DNA from 3 places in the Krasilnikovia sp. M28-CT-15 genome. Region 2 is predicted to be linked to each of the others. Evidence: riboswitches for the same ligand, from Rfam matches in the RefSeq annotation. Region 2 holds a riboswitch; each other region holds the start of a gene.
The links. A riboswitch is a leader RNA that binds a small molecule or an ion and turns the genes downstream of it on or off. The one in region 2 is predicted to bind cyclic di-AMP.
Positions count from the first base shown of each region.

Region 1: another riboswitch for cyclic di-AMP. It lies ahead of ACMCNO_RS24455 (C40 family peptidase); the one in region 2 lies ahead of ACMCNO_RS11305 (C40 family peptidase).
Region 3: another riboswitch for cyclic di-AMP. It lies ahead of ACMCNO_RS14375 (transglycosylase family protein); the one in region 2 lies ahead of ACMCNO_RS11305 (C40 family peptidase).

Region 1 covers NZ_BAAGAK010000001.1:5,319,380-5,322,645, forward strand. Annotated here, with positions in the region: gene ACMCNO_RS24445 (glycoside hydrolase family 3 protein) at 1-605, opposite strand, end outside; gene ACMCNO_RS24450 (hypothetical protein) at 775-906, shown strand; gene ACMCNO_RS24455 (C40 family peptidase) at 1,099-1,668, opposite strand; cyclic di-AMP (ydaO/yuaA leader) riboswitch at 1,677-1,838, opposite strand; gene ACMCNO_RS24460 (hypothetical protein) at 2,249-2,752, shown strand; gene ACMCNO_RS24465 (glycosyltransferase) at 2,788-3,266, opposite strand, start outside.
Region 2 covers NZ_BAAGAK010000001.1:2,379,854-2,383,119, reverse strand. Annotated here, with positions in the region: gene mraZ (division/cell wall cluster transcriptional repressor MraZ) at 1-116, opposite strand, end outside; gene ACMCNO_RS11305 (C40 family peptidase) at 574-1,386, opposite strand; cyclic di-AMP (ydaO/yuaA leader) riboswitch at 1,393-1,524, opposite strand; gene ACMCNO_RS11300 (MurT ligase domain-containing protein) at 2,025-3,245, shown strand; gene ACMCNO_RS11295 (type 1 glutamine amidotransferase) at 3,235-3,266, shown strand, end outside.
Region 3 covers NZ_BAAGAK010000001.1:3,079,513-3,082,778, reverse strand. Annotated here, with positions in the region: gene ACMCNO_RS14380 (TetR/AcrR family transcriptional regulator) at 1-352, shown strand, start outside; gene ACMCNO_RS14375 (transglycosylase family protein) at 479-1,066, opposite strand; cyclic di-AMP (ydaO/yuaA leader) riboswitch at 1,072-1,245, opposite strand; gene ACMCNO_RS14370 (hypothetical protein) at 1,668-2,237, shown strand; gene ACMCNO_RS14365 (M48 family metallopeptidase) at 2,314-3,266, shown strand, end outside.

The DNA.
Region 1 (3,266 bases), 2.9 Mb from region 2:
AACTCACACACGTCCAGATCGGCCCGGCTGCGGTCGATCACGGGTACGGCGTGGTGGGAGTCCACACTGGTGTCACCGTGGCCGGGGAAGTGCTTGGCGCAGGCGGCCACTCCGGCGCGCTGCAGGCCCGTGATGAACGCGGCGCCGTGCCGGGCGACGAGCGGTGCGTCGGCACCGAAGGCGCGTACGCCGATGACCGGGTTGTCCGGGTTGGAGTTGACGTCGGTGTCCGGGGCGTAGTTCAGGGTGATGCCCGCGTGGGCCAGGTCGACACCCAGGTCGTGGGCGACCGCCTCGGTGACGGTGCCGTCGTCGATGGCACCGAGGCCGAGGTTGCCCGGGCGCGAGCTGCCATGGCGGGATTCGAACCGGGTGACGTCACCGGCCTCCTCGTCGATCGCCACGATGACGTCCGGCCGTTCCGCGCGCAGTTGCGCCGTGAGCGCGGCCACCTGGGCGGGGGACTCGACGTTGCGGGCGAACAGCGCGACCCCGCCGAGACCCTCGGCCAGGCGGCGGCGGACCCAGTCCGGCGCGGTGGTGCCCACGAAGCCCGGCTGCAGCACGGTGGCGGCGAGTTCCGGCAAGTCCCCTTGTCGCGGCATGAGCCCCGATCCTCCGGTGACGATCGACACGCGCCGGTCAGCGCGTCCCCCAACTGACAACCGACAACCGTCATGGGCGCGGCGGACGGACCAATGGTCACACCCGGCCCGCGTTCAGTCAACAAACCTTTCTATTAAGGGGGCCCGGGCACCCATTAGAGTTCTCGGCGTGCAGACCCCCCTTGCGGCGACGTCCGGCGTGGACTGGTCCGAGGTGCATGCCGTGCGGCTGCTCGGCGTCGCCCTCGCCGCGCTCATCCTCATCTGGGCGATCCGCCGCATGTTCGGCGGCAAACGCTGAGCCCGCGTCCGGGCGGCGCACACACGCCCCGGGCCAGCGCCCGCGCGGGCCGGGCAGGACATCGCTTCGGGCGAACGCTCCACCCCGCAACCCTGAGAACGCCTGAGGCCGCCCCGTACCCGGGGCGGCCTCACCGCGTCCGCCGCCGAGACGGCCGACATCCACTCAGCCGCTGGGCGGCCCTAACCTGGGTCAGGTGCCGAGACGGCCGTACTTGACCTGCCCGGCCGCGAAGATCGCCGCCAGCTTGACCCGGCTGCCGGGCTTCGGGGCGTGCCACACCTTGCCGTGACCGGCGTACACGGCCACGTGGTACGCGTGCCCGCCGCGGACCCAGAACACCAGGTCACCGGGGCGCCGCTGCGTCTTGGCGAGGCGGCGCACCTGATGGAACTGGGCGTTCGCGGTGCGGCCCAGCTTCAGTTTCGCCTTGCGGTAGGCGTAACCGGCCAGTCCGGAGCAGTCGAAGGCCTTCGGCCCGTGTGCGCCGTACCGGTAGGGCTTGCCCTTCTGTGCCCGGGCGAAGGCGACGATCCGCAGACCCCGGGTCTTGGCCGCCGCGACGGCGCGGGCCTTGGCCGCGCGGGCCTTCGCGCCGCGCTGCGCCGCGGTCATGCGCGCGCCGGACCCGGCGGCGGTCGCCGCGGAGTCCGCCGACGCCGGTGGCGGCGCCACGGCGCCCAGGTTGACGGTGGTTACCAGCACTGCGGCCATCCCGAACAGGGCGAGGCGGCGCAGAACCGGCTGGTGACGGTGAGACATTCAGGCATCCTGACCTTCAACCCGCGTGCGAGGTTAGCTGTCGGGTTAGGCCTTGAAGTGGCCCGCCACGCGCTGCGTGGCCGCACCCCCAGCCGGTGTCCGGCACCGGCACACTGGGTCCCCCGCTCCTGCCCATCGAAGTCACTGATAGGAGTCAGTCTTCGTTCGCACTCCCGGCGGGCAGGACTCCGCGGCCGGAAGCGGCGACCCCGGTCGGGGTGCGCCCTTACCGTCGGCACGGCGCCCGGCCCGCCCACCGCCACTGCGGTTTCATGCACCTCGCGAACCCCGAACCCGACGCGCGGTCCGGTACCCGGCGGGACATGGCCCGCCCAACGCCCCCGGAAGTGGACGACCCGGGCAGCGCTCTGTGGCTCAGGTCACAGTTCACCCCGCGGCCTCGCAGCGCCCGGAATCCGGACCCGAACGGCAGACGGTACGGGCGCGGCCGGTCGGCGACACCAGCCGCGGTACCGGATGAGGGTTCGGATCGGCACACCCCGGGTACGGATCCCGTCCGTTCCGGCAGGCGAGGAGAATGCACTCTCGGCCGCCGACAACCGTGGAAAGGACCCTCCGAGTGACGGACCAACCGACCTACGCCATCCTGGGCTACACCGACGCCGAATGGGGTCTGCTGACCGGCCTGCCACAGTCGGTGCTGACCGCCGCCAGCGCCGCCACCCCGGACGGGGCCCGCAAGACCCGGGCCGAGAACGCCGCCGGGCTCGACGAGATCGCGGAAGCCCGCACCAGCACCAGCCCGCTCGTCGCGGCGGTCGCCGCCGCCGTGGTGGACCGGGTCGGCGACCCGGAACTCGGAGAGGAGCTGCCGGTCCTCGCCCCGGCGGACCCCGCCGGATACGCCGGGGACGTGCTGGACCGGGTCGGGCAGGCGGTCACCCTGCTGGCCGCGAAGGCCTCCGCGGAGGACGCCCGGACGTACCGGCACTGGCTCGTGGAGATCGCGGACTCGGTGGTCGGCGCCGCCTCCACCGGCGGTGTGCTCGGCATCGGCGCCGAGACCGTGACCGAGAGCGAGCGCAGGTTCCGCGACGGGCTGTCCGCCGCATTGGCCGACTGACCGGCGTACGGGTCGCCTGGCCGCCGTGCCGGGCGCTAGGCGACCGCCTCGTCGTCGACGGGGACGCCCTCGGCCGTCGCCGCGTACACCGCCTCGACCTGGGCCGCCGCCCGCTGCCAGGAGTACGCCTGGCGGGCGCGGTCCACCGCGGCCGTCGAGTACGCGAACCGGCGCACCCGGTCGGAGATCAGCCGGCGCAGCGCACTCCCCAGCGCCCCCGGGTCGGCCGGTGGCACGAGGTCACCGGTGAGGCCGTCCACCACCGTCTCGGTGAGCGCGCCGGACGCCACCCCCACCACCGGCACGCCACACGCCATCGCCTCGAGCGGGGCCGTCTCGAACCGGTCCTGCCCGGGCGCGGCCACGAACACGTCCGCCGAGCGGTACCAGCCCGGCAGGTCCGCCGGGGTGACGGCACCGACCAGGCGGAGCCGGTCGGCCACCCGGCAGCTCAGCGCGAGCTGACGAAGCCGTCCGGCATACGGGTCGTCGGGCAGCCCGGCTGCGGGCGGGC
Region 2 (3,266 bases):
CAGCGCTCCTGCCCCTTGGTGATCACGACACCTCCCGCCAGCTCGTCCCGGAACTTGGCCGGGAGGATCAGCCGGCCCTTGTCGTCGAGGCGCGGGGTGTGCGTGCCGAGGAACATCGGCCCTTACCCCCTGCCCCCAGGCGGTTCGCGGTCCGCCGTTTCGCTCGGGCCGGCAAGCCCTCCGGGGATTCGTCCCGCCCGGTGTCAATTCACCCGGGGGTGTCATGTCCACCTGGGGCCGGTCCCTCCTCGGCCCTGCCACTGCGCTCCACCTTACTCCACTTCCCTCCACCCGCAACCGGAATGCCGCGTTTCGCGAGCCCGGTTCGCAGACGAATCCGCACGTCAGAGCCATGGACGTGTGGTGGAGGGCGGAACAGCCGATCGGCTGGATCAAGTTTCCGACATGCGGCCCAGTCGGGCACGAAATCCCCTCGAATCAGACCCTTCGGAGGGTGCGAAACGCCCACTTGCGCCACTCGGGGAGGAAAGTGGAGGGCTGAACACGACAGTGGGGCGTGACCCGAACCGGGTCACGCCCCACTGATGTCGTGGTGCCGACGGCACCGCTACGTCATACGGAGATGCGCCGCACGACGTAGTTCTTGCTCCAGATCTTGTGCTTGCCCACCCGGGCGCCGGAGTGCGGGGAGTCCCACATGTACCCGCCGCCGGCGTAGATGGCCGCGTGGTAACCGTGCGAACCGGACCGGAAGACGATCAGGTCGCCAGCCTGCTTCTTCGACTGGCTGATCTTCTTGCCGTACCGCTGCTGGTCGTTGGCCCGGTGCGGCAGCTTCTTGCCCGCCGCCTTGCGGAACACGTACTGGGTGTAGCCCGAGCAGTCGAAGCGCCTGGGACCCGAGGCGCCGAACTTGTATAGCGCGCCGCGGTGCCGCTTGGCCTCGGAGAGGATCTTCGCGCCGCTGGCGGTCACGTTGATCTTGACGGCCCGGGTGGTGGTGCTGCGGTAGCTGCCCGCGCCCGTGAACTGGGTGCGGAACCAGCTGGTCGTGGTCGGAGTGGTGCGGAACGTAGAGGACCCCTGGGAGTTCAGGCGATGGATCGCCAGGGTCTTCCACTTGCCGTTGCGCTTGGCCTGCAGGCGAACCGAGCCCGTAGTCACGGCCCTGCCGGTACGGGGGTCGAGCACCCGCGCCGTCACGGAGACGGCCTGGCCCCACTTGATCGTGCGCTTGTTGACCCTCTCGGTGAGCCTGGGCGTCACCACTGTCTGAGCCGCCCCGTCGGTGACTCCGGTGGCGGTGGCCGCTACCGCTGGCGTGGCCACGAGCTGGCCGGCGCAGAGACAGAGACCCAGGGACAGTGCGAGGGTGCCGGTGCCGACGGACGTGCGGCGGCTCCGGCTCGAACGACGTTCGTGCACGGTAGAGAATTCCCTCCGGCACGCCTGCGAGGTTAGCTGTCGGGTTCGGGCGGGAAGGTTGCCCGGCCGCCAAGGCGGCTTCACCCCGAGGTCCAGCACATCCGCCGAACCGGCGGGTGTACTGAGCGGACCGGTAGTGGGTCCCCCGTCCCTGCCCCCTGTTGCCTCGTGTTGGTCGTGCGGTGCGTGGTCGTGTCGCCCGGGCCGGGGCAGGGCTCGGCGTGACCCAGATCGACACGAGCGGCGAGCGATCGCTCACCGCCAGAGATCCTTCGTACCTGAATTCGAAGTTCAACGCTGGATCAAGATCGTTAACAAAAGATATTGGCACTTTGGGGCATGTCCGGTTTGTGGCCACGGCGCGACAAATGCCGCCACGCTCCGTGGTCCCCCGCTTACCCGCAGGCGATGGTTACGGGTGAATCACGACACACAAATATCCCCACCACGGTCGATCATGCACCTATGTGGACTCGGCCGATCGGCGTACGTATCTCCCAAATAGCATATCCCGGACGCCGGCCGGGCGACCGGCGGGTCGGCCGAAGGACCGAGGTCCGTCACGGTACGGACAGGCCGTCCGACCACTCGACGTAGTGTCCGGTTCCGGTACCCTCGCTGCCGTGACAGACGGGAAGATGCCCCTGCGGGCCAAGGTCGCGAGTTCGGTCTCGCGCACCGCGGCAGCGCTGTCGCGGGCTGCGGGACGCGGCGACGGATCGGTGATCGGCGGCTGGATCGGCCTCAAAATCGATCCTGACCTGCTGGCCCACCTCGCCGCGGGGCGGGCCATCGCGCTCGTGTCCGGCACCAACGGCAAGACCACCACCACCCGTCTCGCCGCAGCGGCGCTCGGGGTGCTCGGGCCGGTCGCGACCAACTCGTTCGGCGCCAACATGCCGACCGGGCACACCTCCGCCCTCGCCAAGGCCGGCGCCACGCCGTTCGCGGTGCTGGAGGTCGACGAGCACTATCTGCCCAAGGTCATCGAGGCGACCTCACCCCGGGTGGTCGCCCTGCTGAACCTCTCCCGCGACCAGCTGGACCGGGCCAAGGAGGTGGCGATGATGGCGCAGCTGTGGCGCACCACCCTCGCCGCCCACCCGGACACCCACGTGGTCGCCAACGCCGACGACCCCATGGTCGTCTGGGCCGCGATCGGCTCCCCCCACGTCACCTGGTTCAGCGCCGGGCAGCGCTGGCACGACGACTCCTGGGTCTGCCCCGAGTGCGGCTCCGCGATCCACCGCGAGGGGGGCGACTGGTTCTGCACCGGCTGCGGGCTGCGCCGCCCCCAGGCGCAGTGGCACGTCGAGGACGACGGCGTGGTGGACCCCCACGGCGACTGGCACCTGGTCAAGCTGCAACTGCCCGGCCACGTCAACCTGGGCAACGCGGCCACCGCGCTGGCCGTGGCCGCCGCGTTCGGGGTACGGCCGATCGAGGCGGCCCCCCGGCTCGCCTCGGTCACCTCCGTCGCCGGACGGTACGCCCAGGTGGAGCGGGATGGACGCACCGTACGGCTGCTGCTGGCCAAGAACCCGGCCAGCTGGCTGGAGGCGTTCGACATGGCGCAGGACGCGCCCACCCTGCTGGCCGTCAACGCCCGCGACCCCGACGGCCTCGACACGTCGTGGTTGTATGACGTGGACTTCTCCCCGCTGCGCGGACGGCCCGTGCTGATCACCGGCGACCGCGCGTACGACCTCGCGGTGCGGCTCGAGGTGAACGACGTGGCGTTCCGCCACGTTAAGACGTTTGACGAGGCGATCCGCGCGACCCCGCCCGGCCGCCTCGAAGTGATCGCGAACTACACCGCGTTCCAGGATGTGCGAGCGGAGTTGGACCGTGTCGACTGAGAGCACGCTGCGGATCGTGTG
Region 3 (3,266 bases), 700 kb from region 2:
CGACCGGGAGATCGCCAGCGTGGCCCGCTACCAGCGCCTGTTCCGCGAATTCATCGCGGACTGGATGGGCGACCCGACCGAGTCGGCGTCACTGCGGGCCGAACTCATGGCGGCCTCCGTCGCCGCGGCACACAACCACGTCCTGCGCCGGTGGCTGCGCGGCGAATCCGCGGATCCGGTGACCGAAGTGGACGACGCGATGCGCGAGGTCCTGCGGCTCTTCCCGGCCCCCGCCGAGCGGCACGACAGTCCCGACGGAGGCGCCACCATCGTGGCGTTCAAGACCTCCGTCGACCTCGATACCTTGCTGCCGTCGCTGAAGCGGCTCCTCGAGGACGGGTCCGCGCGCTGAACCCGGCGGACACCTCCTCATCGACCTCGTCCAGGTCGAAGCCCGGGCGACGACTCGTGTCACGGGATCCCTACCGTGACGTGACGGCCGCCCCAGCCGGATGCACCGGGGGGCGGCCGTCCACGGTCACAGGGCCAGGTGCTGGCCCGGCCGGATCAGGTGCGGGTTGCCGCCCAGAACGCCCCGGTTCAGCCGGAACAGCGTGCGCCAGCCGCCCTTGATGTGGTGCCGCTCGGCGATCGACGCCAGCGTCTCGCCGGCGCGGACGATGTGCACCCGCTGGCCGGCCCGGCTCTTGTGGGCCCGATGGGCGTGGTGTGCGCGGTGCGTCTTGCGAGCCTTGTGCGCGGCGGCCCGATGGTGCTTCGTCGAGCCGGCCTTGGCGCCGCACACCGGCCACGCGCCGATGCCCTGGGTGCGCAGCACCCGCTCGGCGACCGCGATCTGCTGCGTCCGGGATGCCTTGTCGGCCGTCCGGGCGTACTTCGCACCGCCGTGTCCGGTCCAGGTACGGCGGCTGAACTGCAGCCCGCCGTAGTAGCCGTTGCCGGTGTTGATGTGCCACCTGCCACCGGACTCGCATTGCGCGATGGCGTCCCAGTTGACGCTGGACGCCGACGCCGGGGCGGCCGGGCCGAGCAGGGCCACGGTGCCGGTGACACCGGCAGCGATCACGCCCAGCGCCAGGCGGGCGGGCTTTCGGAACTGTGCCATGACAGAGAACCTCCGCGCCTACGAGGTCAGCTGTCGGGTTCGGGCTGAGGCGCCCGGCCGCGTGTGCGGCTTCACCCCGAGGCGCGCGGTAGCGCGCCGAGGAACTTGTGGGTCCCCCGCTCCAGGCCTGGTTGAGGAATGCCCGAGGAGCGGCGGCTTGGATTCGGCGTTACCGCCCACGGGGCCCGCATTGGCGGACGCGGCGAACGTAACCGCGGAAATCGCGGAGCCGCAAAGAAATCCGGCCCGATCGTGAGATCGATCTCTTGTTCCCCGGCCTTCCGGTTACCCGGATCCGGCATCGGCTACCGGGCCCCTTGGCGGGCGTCGAGTACCGAGTGGACGAGCGCCACAATTGTCCGCGCCAGTCCTGCGCGGACCAGTACGTTCATCGCCTCGGCCACGCCGAGGACAACGTCCGCGCCTGACTCGGTGCGTCATCGCCATAGACCCGGGACCGACCGGCCTTCAGGAAAGCCCCGGCGGATCGCCGCGAACAACTCGACGCAACGTCATCAATCCGTCACGCGAGGGGGCGAACGGCCGGGAGGCGTCCGTCTATCCTGTACGCACTGGCATCGGTCCGTCACGAGGAGATCATGTGACTGAACGCGCAGCGCACGGGTCGAATGGTCGCTCGCGTTCCACCACCGGCGCGGCGGTGACCGTCGAGTTGGGAGATCTGGCGCGCGCAGCGGTGGCCACCGCCGCGCCGGACCAGATCGACCTGTTCACGGCGGCCACGGCGCAGTGGGAGACCGGGGCCGCGCGCCGGTGGCCCGGCGGGACCGGCGGATCGGTCGGGTCCGGGATCGAACCGGTGTTGCTCGCCGAGGTGGTGGGCCCGATCCTGCTCGGCGCCTCGGCGGAGGTGCTGGGCGCCGCGACGGTCACCGCGTGGCGTTACCGGCGCCAGTGGTTCCGGCGCGGGTGGTGGCCACGGCGCCGACGCAACACGGATGCTGTCTCACGCACGCGTGTGGCGTTCGATGTGGACCAGGTGGAAGCCCTGCGGTCGGCGTGCGTGCGGCACGGCACGACGCTCGGGCTCAGCGAGGCTGAGGCGACGATGCTGGCCGACGCCGTACACGGCGCCCTGTGCCGAGCGTTGGCGGATGCCGGACCGGGGAAGGCGCCGCAAACGTCCGGGCCGAACCACGTCGATGAGTAGCACGGCCGCAGGCCCGCGGCCGTCGTCCGCGGTCACCGGTTCACCGGCGGTTGCACCGCCACGCCGCCTTGCATCGATGTATGCACTGGTAGCGGTCGCGCTGGTGCTGCTGGGTGGCGGCGCCGCGGCAGCGATGCGCGACGCGTACAGCGCGCGGCACCCGGCTGCCGCGGTCCGCTGCCTGAGCGAGCAGGGGATCGATTGGACGGCCCTGCAGCGACTCGATTCGCCGTGGCAGCGGAGTCCGGAGATCCGAGAGCGGATAGGCACCTGCATCGCGCCGAACGCCCGCGATCAAAGCCTGTTCATGCTGGCCGGTGGCGTCCTGCTGCCCGTGGCCGCCATGCTGCTGATGATCGGCGGCGCGGTGCTGGCGCGGTGGCGGCTGTCGCGCGGTGCGGTTCCCCCGGCGCGCACCGCCGCGGCAGGGTGGGCCGCGGAACGCTTCGCGTCCTGGTGCGACCTGCTCGGTCTCACCGGCCGGCGGCGGCCCCGGCTCGTTCTCCTCGCACCGTACGCGTCCGGGCGGCAGGCGTTCACCACCGGCTTGCCTTTCGCGGCACCAAGAGTCGTGCTGCCTTTGGGCCACGCCTATCTGGAGCCTGCCCGGTTCGACGTCCTGGTGCTGCACGAGCTCGCCCACGTACGGTCCCGAGACGTGTCCTGGGCCGCGGCGGTGTGGTGGACCGGCTGGCTGAGCGTGCCGGTACTGCTGGCGGCGCTGAGCCCGCTGGTGCGGTGGCCCCGGCAGCGAGACGGGCTGCTCGTCGAATACCTGCCCTCGTTCATGCTGGCGGTTGCGCTGTCGGTGATCGTGCTCGGCCTGCGGGCGGCATTGCTGCGCCGACGCGAGTTCGCGGCGGACCGCTACGCGCGGGAGGTCCTCGGCGATCCCGGCGCATTGCGCGCAGCGCTCGGCGGACCGGACGTGGACGCCTCGGCGCACGCTGGCCGGGCCCGGCCCACCCACCGCCTGGCGGAGCGGCTCCGGCGAGTACGGCAGGTGCACCCGCCGCCGGCGGTGCGGGC